DNA from 4 places in the Streptomyces sp. V4I23 genome. Region 3 is predicted to be linked to each of the others. Evidence: riboswitches for the same ligand, from Rfam matches in the RefSeq annotation. Region 3 holds a riboswitch; each other region holds the start of a gene.

Region 1 (3,182 bases), 940 kb from region 3:
GCGCTTGGCCGCCACATGGTCGCCGGAGCTCTCGCCCCGCAGTCGCCGGCCGATCCACGGCACCAGGTACTCGCGCGCCCACTGGATGTCGTCGCGCCGCACCTCGAAGGCACCGCGCGGCGGGAGCGGCGGCCAGGGCTGGTCCGGGTCGGCGGGCACGTCGAGACCGAGCACCTGGGCGGCGCGCAGGGCGACGCGGGTGTGGCCCTCGGGTGACAGGTGCAGCCGGTCCGCGTCCCACGCACGCCGGTCCTGAACGGACTTGAGCGACCACAGGTCGAGGACGGGGCAGTCGTGGCGGTCGGCGATGGCCCGCACGTGCGCGGTGTACGTGGCGATCTTTCCGCGCAGATGACGCAGGACCGGCACGTCCCGGGTGTCGAAGCCGGTGGTCACCATGACCGTGCCGACCGAGCTCTTGAGGTCGGCGACGGCCCGCTCGAGCCGCTCGGCCACGTCGTCCGGGTCGCTGCCCGGCCGGATGATGTCGTTGCCTCCCGCGCAGAACGTCACCAGGTCGGGGGCGAGTTCCTTGGCCCTCGGGACCTGCTCGTCGACGATCTGGTCGAGGAGGCGGCCGCGTACGGCGAGGTTGGCGTACCGGAAGGTGTGCTCCGGCGTCAGGTCGGCGAGCAGCACCGCGAACCGGTCCGCCCAGCCGACGTACGTCCCGTCGGGACCGGGGTCTCCCACGCCCTCGGTGAAGCTGTCACCGATCGCCGCGTACGACCCGAATGCACCCGTGTTCTCTGTTCTCGAATCGTCTGCCACGGGAGCACATCTTTCCTTTACGGATGTGACCTACGCGACCGTAAGGAGGGGTTGACGAGAGGTGATCTATGCCACCTGTCAAGTTTCCGTCAAGCCGGAATACGCGGAATCCCCCGCTCCGCCGCCGGACGGAACGAGGGATGCGCGGCCGGCGGCCCAACGGGCCGCCGGTGTACGTCAGATGGAGACGCCGTGCTGGCGCAGGTAGGCCAGCGGGTCGATGTCCGATCCGTACGACGGGCTGGTACGGATCTCGAAGTGCAGGTGCGGACCGGTGGAGTTGCCGGTGGAACCGGACAGACCGATCTGCTCGCCGCCCGCAACGCTCTGACCGCTGGAGACGGACAGGGACGAGAGGTGGGCGTACTGCGAGTACGTGCCGTCGCCGTGCTGGATGACGACCTCGTTGCCGTACGAGCCGCTCCAGCCGGCCGAGACGACGGTGCCCGGACCGACGGACTTCACGCTCGTGCCGCTGCCGGCGATGAAGTCGACGCCGGTGTGGTAGCCACTGGACCACATGGCACCGGACGCGCGGTACGGCGTGGAGACACCGCCGCCGACGGGGGCGGTCCAGCCGGAGGACGCCGGGGCGGCCTTCTCGGCGGGGGCCTTTGCGGCGGGAGCCGCGGCGGCGGGGGCCGCGGCCCGCGAGGCGTCGCGCGAGGACCGGGACGTGGACTCGGAGCGCGGCTCCGGGTCCTTCTTCGCCTTCGACTTCGCGTTGATGGTCAGTTCAAGACCCGGGTGGATCAGCGCCGGGTCCGCACCGATGGCACGGCGGTTGTCGTTGTAGAGCTTCTTCCAGCCGCCGCGGACGTTCTGCTCGTCGGCGATCTTGGCAAGGTAGTCGCCGGCGACGACGGTGTACGTCTTCGGGGCCTTCGCCGCGGCCGGAGCGGCCGCGGCGACCGAGGCCGGAGCGGCCTCCTGGGGAGCGGCGGCGGGGGTCGCGGCGTTGGCGCCGGTTGCGCCGAGCAGCGGCAGGGCTATGGCGGCGCTGCCCGTACCGGCGGCGACGAGGCCGCGAGTGAGGGGGTTGACCTTGGGACGGCGGTGCTTACCCTTTCCGGGCATGGCGCATTCCTCTCCGGCGCCTGCGAGGTGAGCTGTCGGGTTCGGGCTGGAGATGCCCGTTCGCGCTGGTTGCGCGAATTAACCCCGAGCCGTCCGAATTCTCCGGATACGGCGTACTACCTGGGTCCCCCGCTCCTGCCACGCGTGGGTGGGTTCGAAGTCCGGTCGGCGGCAGGATTAGGCGGTCCGTCCGGATTGAGCGTGACCGTAGGCGAGTCCACCGGGCGGAACAAGCCGCGAATTTCCCCCGGCTTTCCCGGTCGCGATTTCCGGGCCGCCCCACTCGTCACCCTCCGTGGACGAGTGACAGTCAATTCCCTTGCTGACCACGGAATTGAGTGGGGGAAAGCAGGCACGTTCCGTCACGAATATGATCCTGCTCACGAGCCGTGCCCCATCTACCCCACAGACGGGGCACGTTATCCGCAAAGGCTCAATTCGGACAGAAGACACAAATAATCGCCTAAGCGTGCACTTGCACACCAAGCGCCGTCCGCAACGCCCGACTTCGTCCCCTGTCGCCGCGCGGCCGGTGACGGAGCCCCTCACCGCCCGCTTCCGGTCACCCTGAATTCAGCCAAGCCGCATCCCGGAGAAACACCACGCGAATGACAGCAGGCCCCTTTCACGCAAAGGGAATCGGGCCGGGCCGCCACACTCACCGGTTTTCGATCACGGCGCCTGCCATTCACGCGGAGCCCGGGTGCGTCGTGCGCGGATGCGTCGTGCGCGGATGCGTCATGCGCGGGTGCGCCCGCGGGCCCCGGCCCTCATGACGGTGCCGGGGCGGCCGGTTCCGCCACGCCCGCGGACGCGGAACGCATCACGACCGACATGATTGCCCGATGAACCTGTGCCGTATCGTCGGATCCCGCCATCGTCGGCGACCGGCGCCGACGGCCGTCGCCTGAAGGAGTCCACGTGACGCAGCAGCTGCCGCAGGCCCCGTCGACCGAACCCCGGCTGGCCGGAGTGCGAAACTTCCGGGACGTGGGCGGACTGCCGACCGTGGACGGCGGGCGCGTGCGGCACGGCAGGCTCTACCGCAGCGGGCACCTCGCGCACGCCACCGAGGACGACGCCGCCTTCCTCGCGTCCCTCGGGCTGCACACGATCTTCGACTTCCGCAATGCGGCGGACCAGCGGCTGGAAGGCCCGGACGTCGAGCTCCCGGGCGTGCGGAACGTGAATCTCCCGCTGAGCGACCCGGCCGACGGCGCGGAGTTCTGGAAGATGGTCCGGGACGGCAACCTCGACCAGCTGAAGTCGATCCTGGACGACGGCAAGGGCGCCGCCCGGATGATCGCCTCCTACCGGATGATCGTCAAGGAGCG
Region 2 (3,182 bases), 2.7 Mb from region 3:
GGAGCGGTTCACCGAGCCCGACACGCTCGACCTGTCCCGGCGCGACAACCAGCACCTGGGATACGGACACGGCATCCACTACTGCCTCGGCGCCCCGCTCGCCCGGCTCGAAGGACAGACGGCGATCGCGACCCTGCTCAGGAGGATGCCGGACTTGCGACTTGCGGGCGATCCAGCCGATTTGCGGTGGCGTGGGGGACTCATCATGCGCGGATTGCGCACTCTGCCCGTTGAGTTCACCGCCCTCAGGGGCTGACGCAGCGTCAAGTCTGTGACTTTTACGTGATCTGCGCTGCATCGACTTGTGACTCACGTTCGAATGCGGCTACGTTCACCGTCGACTCGGCAGGCATCAGCAGGCCGCACAGTCCCCAGTAGTCACGCGAAAGGCAACCGCATGCGCTCCGGGAACGGACGTCACCGCCGCCCCCGTCAGGCTCCGGCCATCGTCGTCGCGGCAGGGGTGACCGGATCCGCCATCGCGCTCCCCCTGCTCGGCGCGGGCTCCGCCTCCGCCGCCGACGCGGCCACCTGGGACCGCGTCGCCGAATGCGAGAGCAGCGGCATGTGGAGCGCTGACCTCGGCAACGGCTTCTACGGCGGGCTGCAGATGTCGCAGCAGACGTGGGAGGAGTTCGGCGGCACGGCGTACGCGCCGAGCGCCGACCTGGCGAGCCGTTCGCAGCAGATCGCGGTCGCGGAGAAGGTGCTGGACGCACAAGGGCCCGACGCCTGGCAGGTGTGCGCCCCGATCGCGGGGCTGACCAACGACGACGCCGCGACCGGTGTCGACCCCGGGGACCTCCTGCCCCTGCCGGACGAGAGCCCGGAGGCCGGCGCCGACACGAGGTCCGACACGGGTGAGCCGGCCGACTCCGACTCCGGTGACGCGGGCGCCGGCGACCCGGCCGCGGAAGCGCCGGACGGTTCGCGGGAGACCCCCGAGCCGGACGTCTCCACGACGCCCACGCCCGAGGACGGCAACGCGCAGGCGTCCCCGGTCCTGTCCGCCGGCACGGACGGTGCCGAGGCGTCCGACCCCGCGACCGGCGCGGGCAGGCACCGGGGCGAGCCCGCCCCCGACGATGCCGAAACGGGCATCGAGGATAAGGAGCGCGAAAGCGGTCGTCATGCCTCACGAGGTGACGCATCGGCACGTGACGGGGTGACAGAGGGCGCGTCCGACGGTACGTACACCGTCCGGCCGGGCGACACTCTGTGGGCCATCGCCGACGAGCGCGAGGTGCCCGGGGGGTGGGGCGCCCTCTACGAGGCGAACGAGAAGACTGTGGGCGCCGACCCCGATCTCATCCTCCCCGGTCAGAGCCTTGATCTCGGCCTGAACGGCGAGTAGTTCAAGCGGCGATTCGCCGGTATATGTCCGTTCTGTGTAAGTGAGACAAGGGTCTCTTTGCCGCAACTGGCCGATATCGCCCAGCAAATTCGCCCAAGCCATGCCCGACCTGCGCAAACGCCTCCCAAGTGGAGGGAAGTTCGGGCGATTTCTCCCCGATGTTCGACTTTGGACATCGGGGAGCGGTGTGTTTACGGTCGGAACCGCTCGCCACCGCGGGCACCGTCGACCGTCACGCCGAATCCTGCCGTCGGTCGGGGGGAACAGTCGTCGCTCAGTGCGCCGAAGGCAGGAGCGGGGGACCCAAGGTAAGTGCCGGTCCCGGCCGTCGATCACGACGGCCGAGAACGGCTGGGGGTGGAGCCGCGCGCATCGACGCGCGGCCGGGCAACTCTTCCGGCCCGAACCCGACAGCTCACCTCGCAGGCGTCGGTGAGGAGAAGCTCCATGCTGCGTTCCGGCAAGGCCAAGCACCGCCGCTCGTCGAAGACTGTTCGTCTCGCAACGCTCGCCGGCGTCGCCGGTGCCGCCATCGCGGCCCCGATGCTCGGCGCGACCTCGGCGTCCGCCGCCACCGCCTCCGAGTGGGACGCCGTCGCCCAGTGCGAGTCCGGTGGCAACTGGTCCATCAACACCGGCAACGGTTACTACGGCGGCCTGCAGTTCTCCGCCTCCACCTGGGCGGCCTACGGCGGCACCGCGTACGCCCCCTCCGCCGACCAGGCCTCCAAGTCCCAGCAGATCGCGATAGCCGAGAAGGTCCTCGCCGGTCAGGGCAAGGGCGCCTGGCCGAACTGCGGCGTGGGCCTCTCCAGCGCCCCCTACAACGGCGGCTCCGCCGAGCCGGCGTCGCAGCCCGCCGCCGAGCCGGCCGAGAAGCGTGCCGAGGTCCCGACCACCCGCTCCGAGCGTGCCGAGGCCCCCGCGCCGAAGAAGGCCGCGGCCACGTCGTTCAAGAAGGGCGACGGCGAGTACAAGGTCAAGGCCGGGGACACCCTGGGCAAGATCGCGGAGGCCGAGAAGGTCAAGGGCGGCTGGAAGAAGCTCTTCGACCTCAACAAGGACGTCATCGAGAACGCCGACGTCATCTACCCGGGCCAGCAGCTCCACCTGAGCTGACCGCCCGCCGTCCGCGGGCCCGCGGACGGGTTCCGAGCACCCCGGTCCGGCGCTGCTTCCCCCGTAAGCGCCGGGCCGGGGTTTCGGTCGTGAAGGGCCCCGAAGAGCCTTACTTACGGGTAGCTTGCGGGGGTTTTGTCCGGCAAGCCCAGCGTTCATGCCCTTTTTCGTCCCACGGGGCGGGCATCGGCCGGCCTTTGTCCCCGAGACGGTTAGGCTCTTGCCGCAAGGCCAAGCAGACCTCTGCACATTTCTCGCGTCACATCCCAGAAGGAGATGCTCGTGCCGTCCATCGACGTCGTCGTAGCCCGGGAAATCCTGGACTCCCGAGGCAACCCCACGGTCGAGGTCGAGGTTGGCCTCGACGACGGCAGCACGGGTCGTGCTGCTGTTCCGTCCGGCGCCTCCACCGGTGCGTTCGAGGCCATTGAGCTCCGCGACGGTGACCAGAACCGTTACCAGGGCAAGGGTGTCGAGAAGGCCGTCCTCGCCGTCATCGAGCAGATCGGTCCGGAGCTCGTCGGCTACGACGCCACCGAGCAGCGCCTGATCGACCAGGCGATGTTCGACCTGGACGCCACCGACAACAAGGCGTCGCTCGGCGCCAACGCCATCCTCGGTGTCTCCCTCGCCGTCGCGCACGCCGCCTCCGAGGCGTCCGACCTGCCGCTCTTCCGCTACCTGGGCGGCCCGAACGCGCACCTGCTGC
Region 3 (3,182 bases):
CCGGCACCGCCCGGCCCTGGGCCTTCCCGGCCCCCGAGCGCGGCACCCTGGACAACGGGCTGACCGTGCTGCGCTGCGACCGCCCCGGCCAGAAGGTCGTTGCCGTGGAGATCCTCCTCGGCGCGCCCCTGGAGGCGGAGCCCGAGGGCCTCGACGGCGTCGCCACGATCATGGCCCGCGCCTTTTCGGAGGGCACTGACAAGCACAGCGCCGAGGACTTCGCCGCCGAGCTGGAGCGCTGCGGCGCCACGCTCGACTCGCTCGCCGACCACCCCGGTGTCCGTGTCTCGCTGGAGGTCCCCGCATCCCGGCTGCCCAAGGGGCTCGGTCTGCTCGCCGACGCCCTGCGCGCCCCCGCCTTCGCGGCGGGCGAGGTCGACCGGCTCGTCCGCAACCGCCTCGACGAGATCCCGCACGAGATGGCCAACCCGGCCCGCCGCGCGGCCAAGCAGCTCTCCAAGGAGCTCTTCCCGTCGTCCCTGCGGGTGTCCCGGCCGCGCCAGGGCACCGAGGAGACGGTGGCGAGGATCGACTCCGCGGCCGTACGGGCCTTCTACGAGGCGCACGTTCGGCCGTCCACGTCGACCGTCGTGATCGTCGGCGACCTCTCCGGGATCGATGTGGACGCGGTCCTCGCCGAGACCCTCGGGGCCTGGACGGGCGACAAGGCGCCCACCCGGCCCGTGCCGGCGATCACGGCCGACGACACCGGCCGGGTGTTCATCGTCGACCGCCCCGGCGCCGTTCAGACGCAGCTGCTGATCGGCCGTACCGGCCCCGACCGCCACGACAGCGTCTGGCCCGCCCAGGTGCTCGGCACGTACTGCCTGGGCGGCACGCTGACCTCCCGGCTCGACCGCGTCCTGCGCGAGGAGAAGGGCTACACCTACGGCGTACGGGCCTTCGGCCAGGTGCTGCTGTCCGCCCCGGACGGCTCGGGTGCTTCGATGCTGGCCATCAGCGGTTCCGTGGACACGCCGAACACCGGCCCCGCGCTGCAGGACCTGTGGACGGTGCTGCGCACGCTGGCGGCGGAGGGGCTCACCGACGCCGAGCGCGACGTCGCCGTGCAGAACCTGGTCGGCGTCGCCCCCCTGAAGTACGAGACCGCGGCGTCGGTCGCGGCCACGCTCGCCGACCAGGTCGAGCAGCACCTCCCGGACGACTACCAGGCGCAGTTGTACGCCCGCCTGGCCGCGACGGGCACGGTGGAGGCGACCGCGGCTGTGGTCAGCGCGTTCCCCGTGGACCGTCTGGTCACGGTGCTGGTCGGCGACGCGGCGCAGATCGAGGCCCCGGTCAGGGCGCTCGGGATCGGTGAAGTGACCGTCGTCAGCGGCTGATCGAAAGCCGCGCATCAGAAGAGGCGCACAGAACGGGTGCGATGCATCCAAACGGAACCCCGGCTTCGAGTCGTATGCCGGGGTTCCGTGCTATGTCCGGCTTGTTGGGGAGATGGCCTGTCTGCCCTGTGGCATGCGCTACAAAAGGCGCTGTCCGTTTGGTGATCGACGGATGACCTGCCTAGCGTCGGTCCGGCTGTCCGCCTGGATCACGCCGCACCCGCGGCATCGGACAGTCATCGCCGAGTCCCCTTCAGGCGCGAGCCCGGGGAGCCGGGGACCCAGTCCCCTGGGGTGAATCGGACGCCTTCGCCCGCGCGGAGGGGCCCGTAGGAGACCTTCCTGCTCCGAACCCGTCAGCTAACCCGGTAGGCGAGAAGGAAGGAAAGGACCAGCCTTTTCATGGCGTTCACCCGTGCCACCGGGAAGCACCGTGCCCCGAGCCGTCTGACGCGCAGGAGCCGGAACATCGCCGGCGTCGCGACTCTGGCCACCACCGGCGTCATCGGAAGCCTCGCCTCCCCGGCGCTCGCCGCCGACGCCGAGCCCTCGGTCGAGGACACCGGCCTCACCCAGATCGTCTCCATGGGGTCCATCGCCGACGAGATCGCCGACCAGGCCGCCGCCCAGAAGCAGGAGGCCGCCGAGGCGGCCGCCAAGGCCCGGGCGAAGGCGAAGGCCGAGGCCGAGGCGAAGCGCAAGGCCGAGGCGCGCGCGAAGGAGGCCCGCGAGGCCAAGGAGCGCGCCGCCCGTGAGGCCGAGCGCCGCCGCCTGAACTCCTTCCGGCTGCCCGTCGCCGGCTCGTTCGTGACCACCGGTTACCAGGCCGGCGGGTCCCTGTGGTCCTCCGGCAGCCACTCCGGCGTCGACTTCCGCGCCGCGTCCGGCACGTCGGTCGTGGCCGTGGGCGCCGGCACCGTCGTCGAGGCCGGCTGGGGCGGCGCGTACGGCAACAACATCGTGCTGCGCATGAACGACGGCACGTACACCCAGTACGGCCACCTGTCGTCGATCAATGTCTCGGTCGGCCAGCGGGTGATGCCCGGCCAGCAGATCGGCCTCGCGGGCTCGACCGGCAACTCGACCGGACCGCACCTCCACTTCGAGGCCCGGACCTCGCCGGAGTACGGCTCCGACATGAACCCGATCGCGTATCTGCGCGCCCGCGGCGTAAGCGTCTGACCCGGCGTCCTCGCGAAGACCCCCGGCGTACGCCGGGGGTCTTCGCGCTTCGGCGACGGTGCCTCCGACGCCCGGCAGCCTCACCGTCCGCCGCCGGTGCGTTCGGCTGCACGCCGCGTACCGCTCGGCGGACGCCCCTGCCGCCGACCGCGCTCGGCGTCCGGCACCGCTCGTCCCGACCGCGAGGCGGTCCCGCCGGCCCGGTCGGCGGGATCCCTGGCGGCCCTGGCTGTGTCCCACGGCCGGTTTCTGGCGCTGCCGGGGGCGGCTGTGCTGCGGTCTCCGCGGCCGTCCCTCTGCCTGTGGCCGGATGTGAGCCGTGGGCCTCGGGTGTGTCCGACGGCAGGTTTCTCGCGCCGCGGGCCGTCTCCGGCGGTCCGGCGACGCGCGACGCGGGGATCGTATTACGTCGTTTCCGGCCAAAAGATATCCATGGATTCCGGTCGGCCATCGGAAAATCCCGTGGACTGGAATAGAGTCACCGGACACGAGTCAATCGGCTGCGTTTCGCGCGGATCAAAGCGGAGGTTCGGACATGCGCATTCCCGCGCACTCTGTATGCACAGCGATCCGCGACGACATCGTCTCCGGTGTGTTCGAGCGGGGCAGCCGGCTCACCGAGGAGAACCTCGCGCGCCGCTACGGGGTCTCCCGCGT
Region 4 (3,182 bases), 1.1 Mb from region 3:
CGCACAGCTCGGCGGGCTCCAGGTCCTCGTACCCCTCGCCCACCAGCTCGCGCACGAGCGTGTACTGGGCGTGGTTGGTGTCCTGGTACTCGTCGACGAGGACGTGCCGGAAGCGGCGCCGGTAGTGCTCGGCGACGTCGGGGAACGCCTGGAGCAGGTGGACTGTGGTCATGATGATGTCGTCGAAGTCCAGGGCGTTGGCCTCGCGCAGCCGGGCCTGGTACATCCGGTACGCCTCGGCGAGCGTCTTCTCGAAGCCGTCCTGCGCCTGGTCGGCGAAGGTCTCCTCGTCGATCAGCTCGTTCTTCAGGTTGGAGATCTTGGCACTGAAGGACTTCGGCGGGAACTTCTTCGGGTCCAGCTCCAGGTCGCGGCAGACCAGCGACATCAGGCGCTTGGAGTCGGCGGCGTCGTAGATCGAGAACGACGACGTGAAGCCCAGCTTCTTCGACTCGCGGCGCAGGATGCGGACGCAGGCGCTGTGGAAGGTCATGACCCACATGGCATGGGCACGCGGGCCGACCAGGTGCTCGACGCGCTCCTTCATCTCGCCGGCGGCCTTGTTGGTGAAGGTGATCGCCAGTATCTGGCCGGGGTGCACGTGCCGGGTGGCCAGGAGGTGGGCGATGCGGTGGGTGAGCACGCGCGTCTTGCCGGAACCGGCCCCGGCGACGATGAGCAGCGGGGAGCCGGTGTGGACGACGGCGGCGCGCTGCTGCTCGTTCAGCCCCTCGAGCAGGGCGGCCGCGTCGACGGCAGGCCGGGGGGCGCCGTCGCGGTAGTACCCGTCGCGGGCCGGCGGCACGTCGTAGGCGCCCTGGAAGAGGTCGTCCGGGATCGGTTCCGGAGCCGACTCCTCGGGGGGCGGAGGAGGCTCCTCGCCGTGGGGCTGGAGATCCGCCAGGAAGCTGTCGTCAAAGAGGCTGCTCATCGCTTATCGAGTCTAGGCGGCCGGACCGACAACCGGGCCCGCATGCCCATACGGGGCAGGTCACATTCCGTGACCGGCCCTGCCCGGCGCGCCACGCCGGTGCCGGATATGCGGCCGGCACCGAAAGAGGTCACGAAAATGTATCGGACATATCGAACATCAACCTTCACAGCCCGCACACGAGTTGGCTAGCGTGCTCGACCAGACGGCCCGCACCCCTCCCGGCGAACCGCGCCGAACGGGTCGACTCCGCCGAATTCGGGCTGCCCCGGAGGCAGTTCGGAACCGGGGACCCGAACTATGCACAACCGGGGTGAATCGGACCGCCTGTCCACGGTCCGTAGGGCATCTTCCGTTCTGCCCGAACCCGACAGCTAACCCGGTAGGCGGTCCACGGAAGAAGGAGATGCCGGCCTTGGCGTCGCATCGCAGGATCCGCAGCCGCAGCACGAAACCCTCCCACGCCGTCGGGTTCACGACGGCCGCCCTCGCCGGCGCCGCCCTCCTGTCGACACAGAGCGCCACCGCCGCGCCCAGCGACCCCAAGCCCTCCGTCGAAGAGGTGCAGAAGAAGGTCGACGACCTCTACCGGCAGGCGGGCAGCGCGACCCAGGAGTACAACAAGGCGAAGGAGGCCACCGCCGAGAAGCGGCGCGAGGTCGACACCCTGTTCGAGGAGGCGGCCACGCGCGCGGAGAAGCTCAACGAGTCGCGTCGCGCCCTCGGCGCCTATGCCGCGGCGCAGTACCGCACCGGCGCGGTCACCCCGACCGCGGCGCTGCTGTTCGCGGACAGCCCCCAGGCGTACTTCGACCAGACGCAGCTGATGGACCGGATGACCGACCAGCAGCGGACCGCCGTCACCGACTACGAGACCCGGCGCGCGGCCGCCGCGAAGCAGCGGGCGGAGGCGACGAAGCGGCTGGAGTCGCTGACCGACTCCCAGCAGGCCCTGCGCATCAGCAAGGAGAAGGTCCAGACGAAGCTGGCCGAGGCGCGCACCCTGCTGTCGAAGCTGACCGCCGAGGAGAAGGCCCGGCTGGCGGCGATCGAGCGCGAGAAGGAGGCGGAGGCGCGGCGCAGAGCGGAGGCGAAGGCGAAGGCCGAGGCGGAGGCCAGAGCCCGCGCCGAGGCCGAGGCGGAGCGGCAGCGCCAGGAGAGCGACCAGCCGCCCCTGGAGACGGGAACCGGGACCGGCGACGACGCTTACGCGACCAGGGCCGACGAAGTCCTCGCCTTCGCCCGCGCCCAGATCGGCAAGCCGTACGTGTGGGGGGCGACGGGCCCGTCCTCGTACGACTGCTCGGGGCTCACCCAGGCGGCCTGGAAGGCGGCGGGCGTCGATCTGCCGCGCACCACCTGGGACCAGGTGGAGGTGGGGCAGCGCGTGGCGACGGCGGACCTGCTCCCCGGCGATCTCGTCTTCTTCTACGACGACATCAGCCACGTCGGCATCTACATCGGCGACGGCAAGATGATCCACGCGCCGAAGCCGGGCGAGAACGTCCGCGAGGAGTCCATCTACTACATGCCGATCTACGGCAGCGTCCGCCCGGTCTGACCCGGTCGCTCACCCCGCGTGCCCGGACGGTCCCGCCGTCCGGGCACGCGTGTGCCGGGGGTCGGTCAGGTCCAGAGCGTCGCGATGAAGACGTTCGCGACCGTCAGACCGCCGACGGCGCCGAAGAGCGCCTTGTCGACCCGCTCCTCGTCCCGCTTGACGTAGACCAGGCCGAGGATCACCACCAGGACCGCCAGCTTGATGGCGATCTTGAGGTTGTTCACCGTCTGGTCGTCGGCCTGGTTGAGGCCCACCAGCGCGACGCCTGTGATCAGCATCGTCAGCGCACCGTGCAGCATCACCGGGTTGAAGCGGGCCGTGCCCGCGCCCATCGCCTTCATCTGGGTCAGGAAGCCGCCCAGCAGGGAGGCGATGCCGATGATGTGCAGCGCGACGAAGACATTGATGAGTACGTCCATGGGGCGGAGCCTAATCGGCGCCGTACCACCGTCCGGCGGCCGGGGGAGCCCGATCGCGGCGTTCGGTCGGCCCTGCGCCGCAATGCGGCCGGGCACCGGCGTCCGGCGCACAGAAAGCGGACATCGCCGTCCAGGTTCGGGCACTTCCCGTCGTCACCTCTCCGTCCCGGGACCGCCCGGTTTAGCGTCAGCGCCCAGGTGGCCGGCTCCCCACCGCCGTCGTGCAGCCGGACGGCTCGGCCACCCCCGCCGAAAGATCCGGCGGCGTACC

What was found. A riboswitch is a leader RNA that binds a small molecule or an ion and turns the genes downstream of it on or off. The one in region 3 is predicted to bind cyclic di-AMP.
Positions count from the first base shown of each region.
Region 1: it holds a riboswitch for cyclic di-AMP, as region 3 does, so the genes downstream of both, QFZ82_RS07225 (M23 family metallopeptidase) here and QFZ82_RS11415 (M23 family metallopeptidase) in region 3, are expected to answer to the same signal.
Region 2: it holds a riboswitch for cyclic di-AMP, as region 3 does, so the genes downstream of both, QFZ82_RS23915 (transglycosylase family protein) here and QFZ82_RS11415 (M23 family metallopeptidase) in region 3, are expected to answer to the same signal.
Region 4: it holds a riboswitch for cyclic di-AMP, as region 3 does, so the genes downstream of both, QFZ82_RS16565 (C40 family peptidase) here and QFZ82_RS11415 (M23 family metallopeptidase) in region 3, are expected to answer to the same signal.

Region 1 is NZ_JAUSZW010000004.1:1,113,712-1,116,893, forward strand. Features, by position in the region: gene QFZ82_RS07220 (SGNH/GDSL hydrolase family protein) at 1-771, opposite strand, end outside; gene QFZ82_RS07225 (M23 family metallopeptidase) at 949-1,848, opposite strand; cyclic di-AMP (ydaO/yuaA leader) riboswitch at 1,853-2,009, opposite strand; gene QFZ82_RS07230 (tyrosine-protein phosphatase) at 2,770-3,182, shown strand, end outside.
Region 2 is NZ_JAUSZW010000004.1:4,746,164-4,749,345, forward strand. Features, by position in the region: gene QFZ82_RS23905 (cytochrome P450) at 1-256, shown strand, start outside; gene QFZ82_RS23910 (transglycosylase family protein) at 398-1,354, shown strand; cyclic di-AMP (ydaO/yuaA leader) riboswitch at 1,625-1,798, shown strand; gene QFZ82_RS23915 (transglycosylase family protein) at 1,802-2,473, shown strand; gene eno (phosphopyruvate hydratase) at 2,750-3,182, shown strand, end outside.
Region 3 is NZ_JAUSZW010000004.1:2,049,099-2,052,280, reverse strand. Features, by position in the region: gene QFZ82_RS11420 (M16 family metallopeptidase) at 1-1,343, shown strand, start outside; cyclic di-AMP (ydaO/yuaA leader) riboswitch at 1,574-1,732, shown strand; gene QFZ82_RS11415 (M23 family metallopeptidase) at 1,746-2,525, shown strand; gene QFZ82_RS11410 (GntR family transcriptional regulator) at 3,061-3,182, shown strand, end outside.
Region 4 is NZ_JAUSZW010000004.1:3,192,179-3,195,360, forward strand. Features, by position in the region: gene pcrA (DNA helicase PcrA) at 1-931, opposite strand, end outside; cyclic di-AMP (ydaO/yuaA leader) riboswitch at 1,172-1,335, shown strand; gene QFZ82_RS16565 (C40 family peptidase) at 1,338-2,492, shown strand; gene QFZ82_RS16570 (hypothetical protein) at 2,558-2,911, opposite strand.